Regions from separate parts of the Variovorax sp. GW821-FHT06D12 genome, predicted to be linked through region 1. Evidence: predicted binding sites of a transcription regulator. Region 1 holds the regulator's gene; the other holds the start of a gene.
What was found. Region 1 encodes NrdR, which represses ribonucleotide reductase genes. Its sites were predicted from a motif close to CACNANATNTNGTG; they were not measured.

Region 2: a site for NrdR is predicted at 5,828-5,841, ahead of AC07SQ_RS17880 (ribonucleoside-diphosphate reductase subunit alpha). Genes of this name have one in related genera too.

The regions. Positions count from the first base shown of each region.
Region 1 is NZ_JBWKRI010000008.1:266,279-273,770, forward strand. It holds gene AC07SQ_RS24320 (pyridoxal phosphate-dependent aminotransferase) at 1-1,066, opposite strand, end outside; gene nusB (transcription antitermination factor NusB) at 1,063-1,593, opposite strand; gene ribH (6,7-dimethyl-8-ribityllumazine synthase) at 1,590-2,051, opposite strand; gene ribBA (bifunctional 3,4-dihydroxy-2-butanone-4-phosphate synthase/GTP cyclohydrolase II) at 2,058-3,212, opposite strand; gene AC07SQ_RS24340 (riboflavin synthase) at 3,209-3,880, opposite strand; gene ribD (bifunctional diaminohydroxyphosphoribosylaminopyrimidine deaminase/5-amino-6-(5-phosphoribosylamino)uracil reductase RibD) at 3,967-5,097, opposite strand; gene nrdR (transcriptional regulator NrdR) at 5,126-5,569, opposite strand; gene glyA (serine hydroxymethyltransferase) at 5,603-6,847, opposite strand; ZMP/ZTP riboswitch at 6,886-7,012, opposite strand; gene AC07SQ_RS24360 (lytic transglycosylase domain-containing protein) at 7,062-7,492, opposite strand, start outside.
Region 2 is NZ_JBWKRI010000005.1:338,765-346,256, forward strand. It holds gene ffh (signal recognition particle protein) at 1-491, opposite strand, end outside; gene AC07SQ_RS17855 (cytochrome C assembly family protein) at 654-1,466, shown strand; gene AC07SQ_RS17860 (PP0621 family protein) at 1,463-1,720, shown strand; gene AC07SQ_RS17865 (two-component system sensor histidine kinase NtrB) at 1,717-3,414, shown strand; gene AC07SQ_RS17870 (sigma-54-dependent transcriptional regulator) at 3,420-4,970, shown strand; gene ampD (1,6-anhydro-N-acetylmuramyl-L-alanine amidase AmpD) at 4,957-5,574, shown strand; gene AC07SQ_RS17880 (ribonucleoside-diphosphate reductase subunit alpha) at 5,924-7,492, shown strand, end outside.

The DNA.
Region 1 (7,492 bases):
CGGCGAGGTGGGCGCGCTTCATGGTCTCGAAGGCGAAGTCCCAGCTGCCCGAGATGCCGAGCTTGTCGGCCACGCTCGTGCAGTCGGCCCAGGCGTAGAAGGCGCCGTCGGGCACCACGGGCACGTTCAGGCCCAGGGCGTTCAGTTGCGGAATGAACCAGTCGCGGCGCGCCTTGAACTCGGCGCGGCGGCGTTCGTACTCGGCGATGCTCTCGGCCTCGAAGCAGGCCAGCGCGGCGTACTGCGACACGGTGCTCGCGCAGATGAAGAGGTTCTGCGCCAGGCGCTCGACCACCGGCACCAGCACTTCGGGCACCACCAGCCAGCCCAGTCGCCAGCCGGTCATGTTGAAGTACTTGCTGAAGCTGTTGATGCTGATGACGTTGTCGTCGATGGCCAGCGCCGTCTGCCCGAAGGCATCGTCGTACGACAGGCCCAGGTAGATCTCGTCGATCAGCGTGATGCCGCCGCGCTGCGACACCACCTCGTGGATGCGGCGCAGCTCGTCGGGCGCGATCGAGGTGCCGGTCGGGTTCGAGGGCGAGGCCAGCAGCACGCCGCGGGTCTTGTCGGTCCAGGCGGCTTCGACCTTGGAGGCGGTGAGCTGGAAGCGCTCCTCGGCCGTGGTCGGTACCAGCACCGCCTTGCCGTCTGCCGCGCTCACGAAGTGGCGGTTGCAGGGGTAGCTCGGGTCGGGCATCAGGATCTCGTCGCCCGATTCGATCAGCGCGAGGCAGGCCAGCTGCAACGCGGCCGAGGCACCGGCCGTGACGACGATGCGGCGGGCCGGCACGTCGACATTGAAGCGCTGCTTGTACCAGCCGCTGATGCGCTCGCGCAGGTGGTCCAGGCCGGTGGCCTGCGTGTACTGCGTGGCGCCGGCGCGCACGGCGCGGGCGGCCGCTTCCTGCACCAGGGGCGGGGCGGTGAAGTCAGGCTCGCCGATGTTCAGGAAGATCATCGGACGGTCGGTGTGGGCCACTTCACGGGCCAGCACCCCAGCCGCCTTGGCGACCTCCATCACGTAAAACGGTTCGATGCGCTGCGCGCGCGTCGAGATCCTCATGGGCGCGCCTTGCCGGTGGCCCGGTCGGCTTCCACTTCGAGCGGACGCAGCTGCGGCGCCAGGCCGTTGAGCACGGCGTTCACGTACTTGTGGCCGTCGGTGCCGCCGAATTCCTTGGCAAGCTCGATGCACTCGTTGAGCACCACGCGCCAGGGCACGTCGGGGCAGTTCTGGAACTCGTACACGCCGATCCACATCACGGCGTGTTCGATGGGCGAGATCTCTGCGAACTTGCGGTCCAGCAGCGGCAGGATCAGCGCGTCGAGCTGTTCGGCACCGTTGATCGAGCCGTGCAGCAGCGCGTCGTAGTGCGCCGCGTCGGCCTTGTGGAAGCCCGCGAGGTCGCGCGTGAAGTGGTCGATGTCGGTCGGGTCGTTGCGGCCCACCAGGTGCTGGTAGAGCGCCTGCAGCGCGAACTCGCGTGCGCGGCTGCGGTTCGACTTGGCCGCGGCCTTGCGTGCGCCCGTGCTGGTGAGGCCGGTGCGCGACTGGCGGGGCTTGGCGGACTTGGAGGTGTCTTCGGTCATGAAAGGGTGGCCAGCAGTTGTGCCATCTCGACCGCCACCTGGGCTGCGTCGCGGCCCTTGTCGGTCTGACGGGCGACGGCCTGTTCGAGGTTTTCGGTCGTGAGGATCGCGTTGGCGATGGGCAGGCGGTAGTCGAGCGCGACGCGGCTCACGCTCGCGCCCGATTCGTTGGCCACCAGTTCGAAGTGGTAGGTCTCGCCGCGGATGATGCAGCCCAGCGCCACGAGCGCGTGGTAGCCGCCGCGCTCGGCGAGCGCCTGCAGCGCCACGGGCACTTCGAGCGCACCGGGCACCTGCACGTGATGGATGTCGGACGCGGCCACGCCGAGAGCCTCGAGCTCCGACAGGCAGGCCGCGGCCAGTGCGTCGGTGATGTCGGCGTTGAAGCGCGCCTGCACGATGCCGATGCGCAGGCCTTTGCCGTTGAGGGTGATCTCGCCCTTGTTGGAACCTTGCATGGTCGTTCAGTCTTTCGTGAGGTAACCGGCGATCTCGAGGCCGAAGCCGGCGGCCATGCTCGGCATGCGACGCGGCGCGCCGAGCAGGTTCATCTTGTGCACGCCGCATTCGCGCAGGATCTGCGCGCCGATGCCGTAGTTGCGCAGGTCCATGCGGCCGCGCTCGGGCGCTTGCGCGGGGCGCGCGGTGCCGTCGAACTGCGCGAGCAGCTCGGCCGCGGTTTCGCCGCAGTTCAGCAGCACGGCCACGCCCTTGCCTTCGTTCGCGATGTGCGAAAGGCTGGCGTCCAGGCTCCAGGAGTGCATCGGGCGGTTGACCTCGAGCGCGTCGAGCACCGACAGCGGCTCGTGCACGCGCACCGACACCGTCTCTTCGGGTGCCCACTGGCCGCGCACCAGTGCCAGGTGCACGCCGCGGCTGGGCTTGTCGATGAAGGCGTGGGCCGTGAAGGCGCCCCAGTTGGTCTGGATCTCGCGGCAGCCGACTTTTTCGACCAGCGATTCGACGCGGCTGCGGTGCTCGATGAGTGCGGCGATGGTGCCGATCTTGATGCCGTGCTCGGCCGCGAAGATCTGCAGGTCGGGCAGGCGGGCCATCGTGCCGTCTTCGTTCATCACCTCGCAGATCACCGAGGCGGGCGAGCAGCCGGCCATGGCGGCCAGGTCGCAGCCGGCTTCGGTGTGGCCAGCGCGCATGAGCACGCCGCCGTCCACCGCCTGCAGCGGGAAGATGTGGCCGGGCTGCACCAGGTCGGCGGCCACGGCGTTGCGTGCCACGGCGGCCTGCACAGTGCGGGCGCGGTCGGCGGCCGAGATGCCGGTGGTCACGCCTTCGGCTGCCTCGATGGAGACGGTGAAGGCGGTCGAATGCTTGGCGCCGTTGCGCTGGACCATCGGCGGCAGCTGCAGCCGCTCGCACATCTCGCGCGAGAGCGTGAGGCAGATCAGGCCGCGCGCGTGGCGGGCCATGAAGTTGATGGATTCGGCGGTGATGTGGTCGGCGGCGATGACGATGTCGCCTTCGTTCTCGCGATCTTCCTCGTCCACGAGGATGACCATGCGGCCGGCGGCCAGCTCGGCCACGATGTCTTCGACCGGGGAGATCGGTGCGGGTGCACGGTCGGCGCGCGGGGCGCCGATCGGCGTGACGGAGGCGTTCATTTCGAAGTGTCCTTGGGAGACGTGGAAGACGTCAGAGAGGGTGTGAGCATGCCGGCCTGAAGCATGCGCTCCACGTAGCGCGCCACGGTGTCGATTTCGAGGTTGACCTTCGAGCCGGCCTTCAGGCCGCCGAGGGAGGTGTTTTCCACGGTGTGCGGGATCAGGTTGATGCTGACCTCGGCACCCTCGGCGATGTCGCTCACGCTGTTGACCGTGAGGCTCACGCCGTTGATGGTGATCGAGCCCTTGTAGGCCAGGAAGCGCGCCAGCGCGGGCGGTGCGACCACGCGCAGCTCCCAGCTTTCGCCGACCGGCGCGAAGAAGCTCACGTGGCCGATGCCGTCCACGTGGCCCGAGACGATGTGGCCGCCGAGGCGGTCGCTCGCGCGCAGGGCCTTCTCGAGGTTGATGCGGCTGCCCTCGTCGGTCAGGCCGGCCGTCTTGTCGAGGGACTCCGCGGAAATGTCGATGGTGAATTGCCCGCGTTCAGGTGCGAGCGTGGTGACCGTCATGCAGGCGCCGTTGAGCGCGATGCTGTCGCCGAGCCCGACGTCGTCGAGGTAGCCGTCGGGCACCTCGATGCTGAGTCGCTTGCCGTAGGAGGAGGAGGTGCCGAGGTCGTGGATGGCGGCGATGCGCCCCACGCCGGTGATGATTCCGGTGAACATTTCCACATTTTCGCAGACATCGAGGGGTCTTCGGCCCGAAGGGCCGGTTTGCGGCTGCGAATGTGCCGCGCCGCGTCGGCGGCGGCTCAGAAGCGGTCGCGGCCGGCGACGCGCGCGACGATGCGCAGGTCGGGCCCCAGCATGTCGACCGACTTGAATTCGAGCGGCAGCGCACCCGCCAGCGAGGTGAGCGGGCCCTCGGCATGCAGGTGGCTGGCGATGTCGAGCCCGCTGCCGATCAGCTTGGGCGCCAGGTACACCAACAGTTCGTCCACGCAGCCTTCGCGCAGCAGCGAGCCGTTGAGCTTGTGGCCCGATTCGACGTGCAGTTCGTTGACGCCGCGCGCCGCGAGGTCTTTGAGCATCGCGGGCAGGTCGACCTTGCCGTGCAGGTTGGGCAGGCAGGTGATGGTGGCGCCGCGGGCTTCGAGCGCGGCTGCCTTTTCTTCGTTGTGCCGGCTGGCGGCGTAGATCCAGACGGCGCGGCCAGCTATGAAAATGTGAGCGTCGGGCGAGGTCTGGAGATGGCTATCGACCACCACGAGGTGGGGCTGGCGCGGCGTGTCGACCAGGCGCACGTCCAGGCGCGGGTTGTCTTCGAGCAGCGTGCCGACGCCGGTCAGCACGGCACCGGTGCGGGCCCGCCAGGCGTGGCCGTCGGCGCGCGCGGCCTCGCCGGTGATCCACTGGCTCACGCCGTTGTGCAGGCCGGTGCGGCCGTCGATCGAGGCGGCGATCTTCATTCGAACCCAGGGCTGCTTGCGGATCATGCGGCTGAAGAAGCCGATGTTGAGTTCGCGGGATTCGTCGGCGCCCGGCCCGACTTCGACCTCGACGCCCGCCGCACGCAGGCGCTCGAAGCCCTGTCCCGCCACCAGCGGGTTCGGGTCGGCGAGCGAGGCCACGACGCGGCGTACGCCGGCGGCGATCAGTGCGTCGCAGCAGGGGCCGGTGCGGCCGTGGTGCGAGCAGGGTTCGAGCGTGACGTAGGCGGTGGCGCCCGCAGTCGAATGGCCTTGGGCCTGCGCGTCGCGCAGCGCCATCACCTCGGCATGCGGGCCGCCGGCTTGTTGGGTGTGGCCCTGGCCGATCACGCGGCCGTCGGCGTCGCACAGCACGCAGCCGACGCGCGGGTTCGGGTCGGTCAGGCGGATCGCGGAGGCGGCGAGCCGCAGAGCGGTCGCGATGTGGGAGGCGTCGTGTTGGGAAGAGGACATGCCGGGTTCGTTCACGCCTTCTCGGAGGTCAGATATCGCGCAGCAGCTGCCGGAACTCGTCCACGTCCTCGAAGCTGCGGTACACCGAGGCAAAGCGCACGTAGGCGACCTTGTCGAGTTTCTTGAGTTCGCGCATCACGAGTTCGCCGACCTTCGTCGAATCGATTTCGCGCAGGCCACTGGCCAGCAGCTTTTGTTCGATGCGCAGCAGGGCGTTGTCGATCTGCTCGATGCTCACGGGGCGCTTGCGCAGCGCCAGCATCATCGAGGCGCGCACCTTGGTCGAGTCGAAGTCGGCGCGGCTGCCGTCCTTCTTGACCACGACGGGGAAGTTGACGTCGGGGCGCTCATACGTGGTGAAGCGCTTGTCGCAGGCGCTGCATTGGCGGCGCCTGCGGACGAAGTCGGCGTCTTCCGAAACGCGGGTTTCGACGACCTGCGTTTCGAGATGACCGCAAAAAGGGCATTTCATGCGGCCAGTGCTTCTCTTCTTCTGATTACGAAATCAACGGTAGACAGGGAAGCGGCTCGTCAAGGCGTGGACCTTGGCGCGCACCGCGTCGATGTTCGCCGCGTCGCGCGGGTTCTCGAGCACGTCGGCCACCAGGTTCGCCGTGATGCGGGCCTCTTCGTCCTTGAAGCCGCGCGTGGTCATGGCGGGGGTGCCGATGCGCACGCCGCTGGTGACCATCGGCTTTTCCGGGTCGTTGGGGATCGCGTTCTTGTTGATCGTCATGTGGGCGGCGCCCAGCACGGCTTCGGCTTCCTTGCCGGTGATGCCCTTCGAACGCAGGTCGACCAGCATGACGTGGCTTTCGGTGCGTCCGCTCACGATGCGCAGGCCGCGCGCGGTGAGGGTGTCGGCCACGATCTGGGCGTTCTTGACCACCTGTTGCTGGTAGGCCTTGAACTCGGGCGTCAGGGCTTCCTTGAACGCGACGGCCTTGGCGGCGATCACGTGCATCAGCGGGCCGCCTTGCAGGCCGGGGAAGATGGCGCTGTTGATCGCCTTCTCGTGCTGCGACTTCATCAGGATGATGCCGCCGCGCGGGCCGCGCAGGCTCTTGTGCGTGGTCGAGGTGACGATGTCGGCGTGCGGCACCGGGTTGGGGTACACGCCCGCGGCCACGAGGCCGGCGTAGTGGGCGATGTCGACCATGAAGATCGCGCCGACGTCGTTGGCGACCTTGGCGAAACGCTCGAAGTCGATGTGCAGCGAGTAGGCCGAGGCGCCCGCGATGATCAGCTTGGGCATGTGCTCGTGCGCCTTGCGTTCCATCGCGTCGTAGTCGATGGCTTCGTTGGCGTCCAGGCCATAGCTCACGACGTTGAACCACTTGCCGCTCATGTTCAGCGGCATGCCGTGGGTCAGGTGGCCGCCTTCGGCCAGGCTCATGCCCATGATGGTGTCGCCGGGCTTCAGGAAGGCGAGCATCACGGCTTCGTTGGCCGAGGCACCGCAGTGCGGCTGCACGTTGGCGGCGTCGGCGCCGAAGATCTGCTTGACGCGGTCGATGGCCAGTTGCTCGGCCACGTCGACGTGCTCGCAGCCGCCGTAGTAGCGCTTGCCCGGGTAGCCTTCGGCGTACTTGTTGGTGAGCTGCGAGCCCTGGGCCTGCATGACGGCCGGCGAGGCGTAGTTCTCGCTGGCGATCAGCTCGATGTGATGTTCCTGGCGCGCGTTTTCGGCTTGAATCGCGGCCCAGATTTCGGGATCGGTCTGTTCGACCAGGATATTGCGTTGGTACATGGCAGTCCTTTGAAGACGAGGTCCTTGTTCAACCAAACAAGGGCTGCCCAGGCGAACGGCTGAACGCCTGTTGTGGCCAGGCGGCACGCTTCCCAGTGGTATTCCACGTCAGCGCGTGGCACCTTTTTCAGGGTGCTGCGCCTATCGCCAGTCGCGTACAGGCCGAGTGTAGCGCAGGCCCGCACGCATCCGGGCCGGGAGGGCCGGCAAGGCCTCAGGAAACTGCGGAGAGCAGGGCGACCTTGGCCGGTTCGCTGCCGGTGGCGGGCTCTTCGCCTGCAGGCTTGGCCGGTGCCACGACCGGAATCGGCTGTGCGCGCGCCGTGGTCGGCGGCGGCACGACCATCGTCGACGGCGCACGGCCGGCGGCGACCTGGCGCAGGCGCTCGTGTTCGGCCAGCACCTTGGCGGCATAGCCGCCGTCGTCGTCGAGGTTGGCGGCGCCCACGTAGTAGCGCAGGCCGCCTTCGAGCGAGCCGGCGCGGGCGATGCATTCCTGCAGCACCTTCACGCCGACGCGCATGTTGGTCACGGGGTCGAAGGCGGTGAGCGTGCCGCCCGCGCTTTCGTACTTGTCGCCGTGAACGCGGGTCATGACCTGCATCAGGCCCTGGGCGCCGACGTGGCTTTGCGCGAACGGGTTGA
Region 2 (7,492 bases), on a different contig from region 1:
GGCGTGCTCGGGAACCACTCGGCGCCGGCCTGCTTGGTCACGGTCTTGAGCTGCTCGATGGCGGCCGGGCGGTACACGTCGCCCGACACGGTGAGCACCTTCTTCTTGCGCTTCTCGATCAGGTGCTTGGCCAGCTTGGCGGTGGTGGTGGTCTTGCCGGCGCCCTGCAGGCCGGCCATGAGGATCACGGCCGGCGGCTGGGCCGCGAGGTTGATGTCCGACACGCCCTCGCCCATGGTCGCGGCGAGTTCGCGGTTGACGATGCCGACCAGCGCCTGGCCCGGCTTGAGCGAGCCCAGCACTTCCTGGCCGAGCGCCTTCTCCTTCACGCGAGCGACGAAGTCGCGCACCACGGGCAGCGCCACGTCGGCCTCCAGCAGCGCCATGCGCACCTCGCGCAGCATGTCCTGCACGTTGCTTTCGGTGATGCGCGCCTGGCCGCTCATCGTCTTGACGAGGCGGGAGAACTTTTCGGTGAGGGCGGTGGCCATGAAGGAAATACCTTGTTGTCCGCGGCAGCGGACCGATGGAAAGTCGTGAAAACCTGGAAGCGGTATGTGGGCCCGCTCTCTCGCGGGGGGTGCCCCCGGGAGGGGGTGGGCGAAGCGACGCGACGTGCGCGAAGCCGGGGGACGAGCCTATACACTCCACCGATGATTTTAGCGATCCCCTCCCCACTCGGCGTGGCGCTGGGCATCGCCACCGCGGCAGCCTACGGTTTTGCCGCTGCCGCCGGTGCGCGGCTCAGCCGCCAGACCACCCAATGGGCGCTCGGCATCGCATGGCTGCTGCACGCTGCGGTGCTCGGCCACGGGCTGATCGGCGGCGACCCTCGCTTCGGTTTTGCGCCGGCGCTGTCGGTCACGGCGTGGCTGGTGCTCACGGTCTACGCGGTCGAAAGCCGCCTGTACCCGCAACTGAAGGCACGCCGCGCGCTGGCCTGGCTGGGCGCGGCGGCCGTGCTGCTGGCGCTGCTGTTCCCGGGCACGCCGCTGCATGTCAGCGCCTCGCCCTGGCTGCCGCTGCATCTCGCACTGGGCATCGCCTCGTATGGCCTGTTCGGCGCCGCCGTGGTGCACGCCTGGCTGATCACGCGGGCCGAAAAGCAGATCCGCCTCGCCAGCGCCGATGCGCAGGCCGGCGTGCCGCTGCTCACGCTGGAACGGCTCACCTTCCGCTTCGTCACGGCGGGCTTCGTGCTGCTGTCGGCCACGCTGCTGGCCGGCCTGCTGTTCAGCGAACAGCTCTACGGCGCCGCCGGCCGCGCCTGGAAGTGGGACCACAAGACCATCTTCTCGGTGCTCGCCTGGCTCAGCTTCGCGGTCCTGCTGACCGGGCGCGCGCGCTTCGGCTGGCGCGGGCGCACGGCGCGGCGCGTGCTCTACGCGGGCGCGGCGCTGCTGCTGCTGGCCTACGTGGGTTCGCGCTTCGTGCTCGAAGTCGTGCTGACGCGCCTGCCGGCATGAAGTACCTGCTCGTCCTCGCGGTGGTGTGGGTCGCGATCTGGCTCTGGCGCAAGAACCGGCGCGAAGAGATGCGCGACGCGCAGCAGGAACGCGCCAAGAAAGCGCAGCAACGCACGCCGGCCGTCGGCCCGCCGCAGGCGATGGTGCGCTGCGCCCACTGCGGGCTGCACCTGCCCGCGGCCGACGCACTCCCCGGGCCGGACGGCGCGGTGTTCTGCAGCGCCGCGCACCGCCAGGCCGGCACCTCCGCATGAGTTCATTGCGCCGGTCGCGCGGCGAGCCGGCCACCGACTGGGACGTGCTCGACCTGGGCGCCGGCGACAGCACGGCGCTGCTGCGGCTGTGGCGCGGCTTCATGGCGGCGCGCTGTTTCGTGGCGCTGGTGCTGGTGCTGCTGCAGGGCGTGGCCTTCGCCATCGGGCAGGCCGTGCAGCCGCTGCCGATCGTGCTGTCGGGCGGCTACCTCGTGCTGGCCTGGCTGGAGATGCGCCACGCACACTTCGAGCCGCCGATCCGCGGCTTCTCCACCCTCTGGCTGCTGACCATCGGGGTCGACCTGGGCATCTTCAGCGCCTTGCAGGTGCTGCAGGGCGGCAGCGTCAACTACACGCCGCTGTTCGCGTTGCCGGTGCTGATGAGTGCGGTGCTCGGCACGCTGCTCGTGGGCCTGGGCACCACGGCCACCGTGACGCTGCTGCTGCTGGCCGATGCCGGCTGGCACTGGCTGCAGCAACCCGGCGATCCGTCGGCGCGCTTCGTGCAGGCCGCCCTCACCGGCACCGGCCTGTTCGTGGTGGCGCTGCTCGCGCACGAGCTCGCGCGCCGGCTGGCACGCGAAGAAGCGGTGGCGCAGCGCAGCCGCAGCCACGCGCAGATGCAGGCGCAGGTCAACGACCTGGTGATCGAAACCCTGAGCGAAGGCGTGCTGGTGATCGACACCGACGGCCTGGTGCACGCAGCCAACCCGGCGGCCGACGCAATCCTCGGCCAGGGCCTGGCGCAGCTGCCACTGCCGTTCCCGCTGCACACCCAGCCGGCCTGGCACGCGCTGGCCGCGCTGGCGCGCCAGACCTTCGCGCGCCGCGCGCCGCAGACCGAAGAGATCCCGGTGGCGCAGGCCCGCGGCGCGGCGCGCGAGGTGCGCGTGCGCACCCGGCTCACGCCCACCGACGACCGGCGTGCCGACAGCCTGTGCGTGATGTTCCTGCAGGACCTGCGCGAGCTCGAAGCCCGCATCCGCACCGAAAAGCTCGCCGCGATGGGCCGCATGTCGGCCGCGGTGGCGCATGAAATCCGCAACCCGCTGGCCGCCATCGCGCAGGCCAGCGCGCTGCTCAGCGAAGACCTGACCGACCCGGCGCACCGCAAGCTGACCGACATGGTGCAGCACAACGCACAACGCTTGGCGCGCATCGTGGACGACGTGCTCGACGTCTCGCGCGCACGCCAGCAGCGCGTGCTCTCGCTGGGCGAGCAACTGGTGCTCGACCCGGCCGCGCAGATCCTGGCCGAGGAATGGATACGCCAGACGCAGCGCAAGGGCGTGCGCGTGGCGCTCGAGGCGCCGGGCAGCGAGGTGCGCTTCGAGGCCGAGCACCTGCGCCGCCTGCTGGTGAACCTGCTGGACAACGCGGCGCGCTACGCCAGCCAGCGCGAGGGCGCGATCCAGGTCATCACCACCTTGCAGCGGGCCAGCGTGCAGCGCGCCGCGTTGCTGGTGTGGAGCGACGGTGCGCCGCTGGAACCGGCGGTGCAGCGCCACCTGTTCGAACCCTTCTTCTCGTCCGAGAGCCGCTCCAGCGGCCTGGGCCTGTTCCTGTGCCGCGAGCTGTGCCGGCGCCACGGCGCCACCATCGGCTACGAACGGCGTGCGCTGGTGCCGGGCGGCCCCGAGGGCAACGAATTCTTCGTCAGCTTCGCACCGAGCGAAAACCGGCTGACACAATAGCGGCCGTGAGCTCCCTCCCGCCTTCCGCCGCCGCCCCGCGCCCCGCGCAGATCCTCGTCATCGACGACGAACCCGACCTGCGCACGCTCTACGAACTCACGCTGCTGCGCGAAGGCTACCGGGTGGAAGCCGCGGGCAGCGTGTCCGAAGCCTGGCAGCACCTGGAAGCCGGCCGCTTCGACGCCGTGATCACCGACATGCGGCTGCCCGACGGCGAAGGCATGGAGATCATCCACCGCATCCAGAAAGACCAGCGCAGCGAGCGCTGCGTGGTCATGACCGCCTACGGCTCGGCCGAGAACGCGGTCGAGGCGCTGAAGGCCGGCGCCTTCGACTACCTCACGAAGCCGGTCGACCTGAAGCAGTTCCGCGCCGTGGTGGCGTCGGCCGTGCAGGCCAACCGCGCGGCGGTGGTCGTGCCGCAGAAGCCGGCACCGCAGGCCGCCGGCCACGGCGGCGAACGCCCCGATGTGCTGGCCGTGACGCGCAGCGGCGCCACCGCGCTCGACCGGCTGGTCGGCGACTCCGACCCGATGCGCCTCGTGAAGTCGCGCATCGCCAAGGTGGCGCGCGGCATGGCACCGGTGCTGGTGCGCGGCGAATCGGGCACCGGCAAGGAGCTGGTCGCGCGCGCCGTGCACGGCTGCAGCCAGCGCAGCGAAGGCCCCTTCGTCGCGGTGAACTGCGGCGCGATCCCCGAGAACCTGCTCGAGGCCGAGTTCTTTGGCGCCAAGAAGGGCTCGTACACCGGCTCCTCGCAAGACCGCGACGGCTACTTCCAGGCGGCGCGCGACGGCACGCTGTTCCTGGACGAAATCGGCGACCTGCCGCTGGCCATGCAGTCGAAGCTGCTGCGCGCCATCCAGGAACGCAGCGTGCGCGCCATCGGCTCGACGCAGGAAGACGCGGTCGACGTGCGCATCGTGAGCGCCACCCATAAAGACCTGCACGCCGAGGTGCTGGCCGGCCGCTTCCGGCAGGACCTGTTCTACCGCCTCAACGTGATCGAGATCGCCGTGCCCGCGCTGCGCGAGCGCCGCGACGACCTGCCCGCGCTGTGCACCGCGCTGCTCGCGCGCATCGCGCAGGACGGCGGCCTGCCCGTGCCGCGCCTGTCCGACGCGCTGTTGCAGCGCCTGGCCCAGCACCCGCTGGACGGCAACGTGCGCGAGCTCGAGAACCTGCTGCACCGCGCCGTGGCGCTGAACGACGGCGACGAGCTGCACATCGACCTGATGGGCGCGATGACGCCGATGCCGGCCGCGCAGCGCAACGAATCCGCCGAAGCGCCAGCCGCCGTTGCGGTGGCTGCGGCCCCCGCGCCCGCCGTCGAGCCCAAGCCCGCGCCGCCGCCGCTGCCCTCCGACCTGCAAGCCTGGCTCGACCAGCAGGAGCGCGAGATCCTCGTGCGCGCGCTGCACGAAAGCGGCTTCAACCGCACGGCCGCCGCCGCGCGGCTGGGCATGAGCCTGCGCCAGATCCGCTACCGCATCGCGCGCCTGGGCATCTCCACGCCCAACGGCGACGACGGTGCCACGGCGCATGCCGACGACTGACGACCTCGCCACGACACCGGCCGGCGACGACAGACTTTGGCGCGCCGGCTGGTACCGCTTCGCCAAGGCCCTGCCCTCGCCCAACTTCGGCCCGCGCCCCGTCGGCGCGCAGACCGACCTGATCGTGCTGCACTCCATCAGCCTGCCGCCGGGCGAATACGGCGGCGACGCCGTGCAGCAGCTCTTCACCAACCGGCTCGACTGGGACGCGCACCCGTACTTCCAGTCGATCCGCGGGCTCGAGGTGTCCTCGCATTTCTATGTGCGGCGCAACGGCGAGCTCTGGCAGTTCGTGAGCTGCGAGGACCGCGCCTGGCATGCCGGCGTGTCGTCGTGGCGCGGGCGCACCAACTGCAACGACGACTCCGTCGGCATCGAGCTCGAAGGCCTCGAGGGCGAACGCTTCGAGGAGGCGCAGTACGAGACGCTGGCCAGCCTCTGCGCCGCGCTCGCGCAGCACTACGCCATCGCCCACATCGCCGGTCACGAGCACATCGCGCCCGGCCGCAAGCAGGACCCCGGCGCCGGTTTCGACTGGCGCCTGCTGCGCGAACAGCTCGGCTGGAATCCACAGATGTTTCCCGAGCAGGTGGTCGCGCGCTAATTTTTTCAATCGCTCCGTGGCCCGCGATGCGCCGCTCTCGCAGCGCAGCAATCTCGCAAGCGCAGGCACGCGACGTAGCAACCATGCGGGCTGCAGGCCCAAATCGCCTTGCAAGCCGCGCCCCGTGCGGGTTGCGCCACCATGGGCCAGTATTCACGCGGCATCGCTGGCGATGCGCTGGATGCGGCGCAATTCCTGTAAGGGTTGCGTCCATAGGAAAACACTACCTGTAGTGGCTTGTAGGGCACAGACACCCTAGATATAGTGTCTTCCCGTTCGGCAACAACGCCGACGCAAGGCCCGCGAGGCCTTGCCAACCAACAAGAATTGCACAACCGAGAGGAAGCGAATGCAAACTGCACTGAACACCCCGTCGACCCCCCGCGCCGTCCCCGCGACGCCGCAGCAGCAACAAGACACTGCGGGCTCGCCCACCGGTCAGAACCTCGCGCACTACCAGATCATCCGCCGCAACGGCGCCGTCGTTCCCTTCGAACCGAACAAGATCGCCATCGCGATGATGAAGGCCTTCCTGGCGGTGCACGGCACCCAGGGCGCGGCTTCCGCCAGCGTGCGCGAGACCGTCGACACGCTGACGCAAGGCGTGATCCGCGCCATGGTCCGCTCGCGTCCGGGCGGCGGCACCTTCCACATCGAAGACGTGCAGGACCAGGTCGAGCTCGGTCTGATGCGCGGCGGCCACCATGAAATCGCGCGCGCCTACGTGCTGTACCGCGAACGCCGCACCCAGGAACGCTCCAAGCAGGGCGAGCAGGACGTGCCCGCCGCACCGGCACTGCACGTGCTCGACAACGGCGAGCGCGTGGCGCTGGACCTGAACGAGCTCAAGGGCCTGATCGAATCGGCCTGCCAGGGCCTGGGCGACAGCATCACCGCCGCCCCCATCGTCGCCGAGACGATGCGCAACCTGTACGACGGCGTGCCGCTGGACGAGGTCTACAAGGCCTCCATCCTGGCCGCCCGCACGCTGATCGAGAAGGACCCCGACTACACCTTCGCCACCGCGCGCCTGCTGCTGCACACGATCTTCAAGGAAATCATCGGCCGCGAAGTGATGCCGGTCGAGCGCGCCACCGCCTACGCCGACTACTTCCCGCAGTTCATCAAGAAGGGCGTCGAGAACGAGCTGCTCGACGAGAAGCTGCTGCAGTACGACCTGCCCCGCCTGGGCGCCGCCCTGAAGGCCGAGCGCGACAACCAGTTCGACTACCTGGGCCTGCAGACCCTGTACGACCGCTACTTCCTGCACGTGCGCAAGACCCGCATCGAGCTGCCGCAGGCGTTCTTCATGCGCGTGGCCATGGGCCTGTCGCTGAACGAAATCGACCGCGAAGCCCGCGCCATCGAGTTCTACGAAGTGCTGTCGTCGTTCGACTTCATGTCGAGCACGCCCACCCTGTTCAACGCCGGCACGCTGCGCTCGCAGCTCTCGAGCTGCTACCTGACCACCGTGCCCGACGACCTGGACGGCATCTACGAGTCGATCAAGGAAAACGCGCTGCTGTCGAAGTTCGCCGGCGGCCTGGGCAACGACTGGACCCGCGTGCGCGCACTGGGCAGCCACATCAAGGGCACCAACGGCGAATCGCAGGGCGTGGTGCCGTTCCTGAAGGTGGTGAACGACACGGCCGTGGCCGTGAACCAGGGCGGCAAGCGCAAGGGCGCCGTCTGCACGTACCTGGAAACCTGGCACCTCGACATCGAGGAGTTCCTGGAGCTGCGCAAGAACACCGGCGACGACCGCCGCCGCACGCACGACATGAACACCGCCAACTGGATCCCCGACCTGTTCATGCGCCGCGTGATGGAAAAGGGCACCTGGACGCTGTTCTCGCCCTCCAACGTGCCTGACCTGCACGACCTGTTCGGCGCCGACTTCGAGAAGGCCTATGTCGCC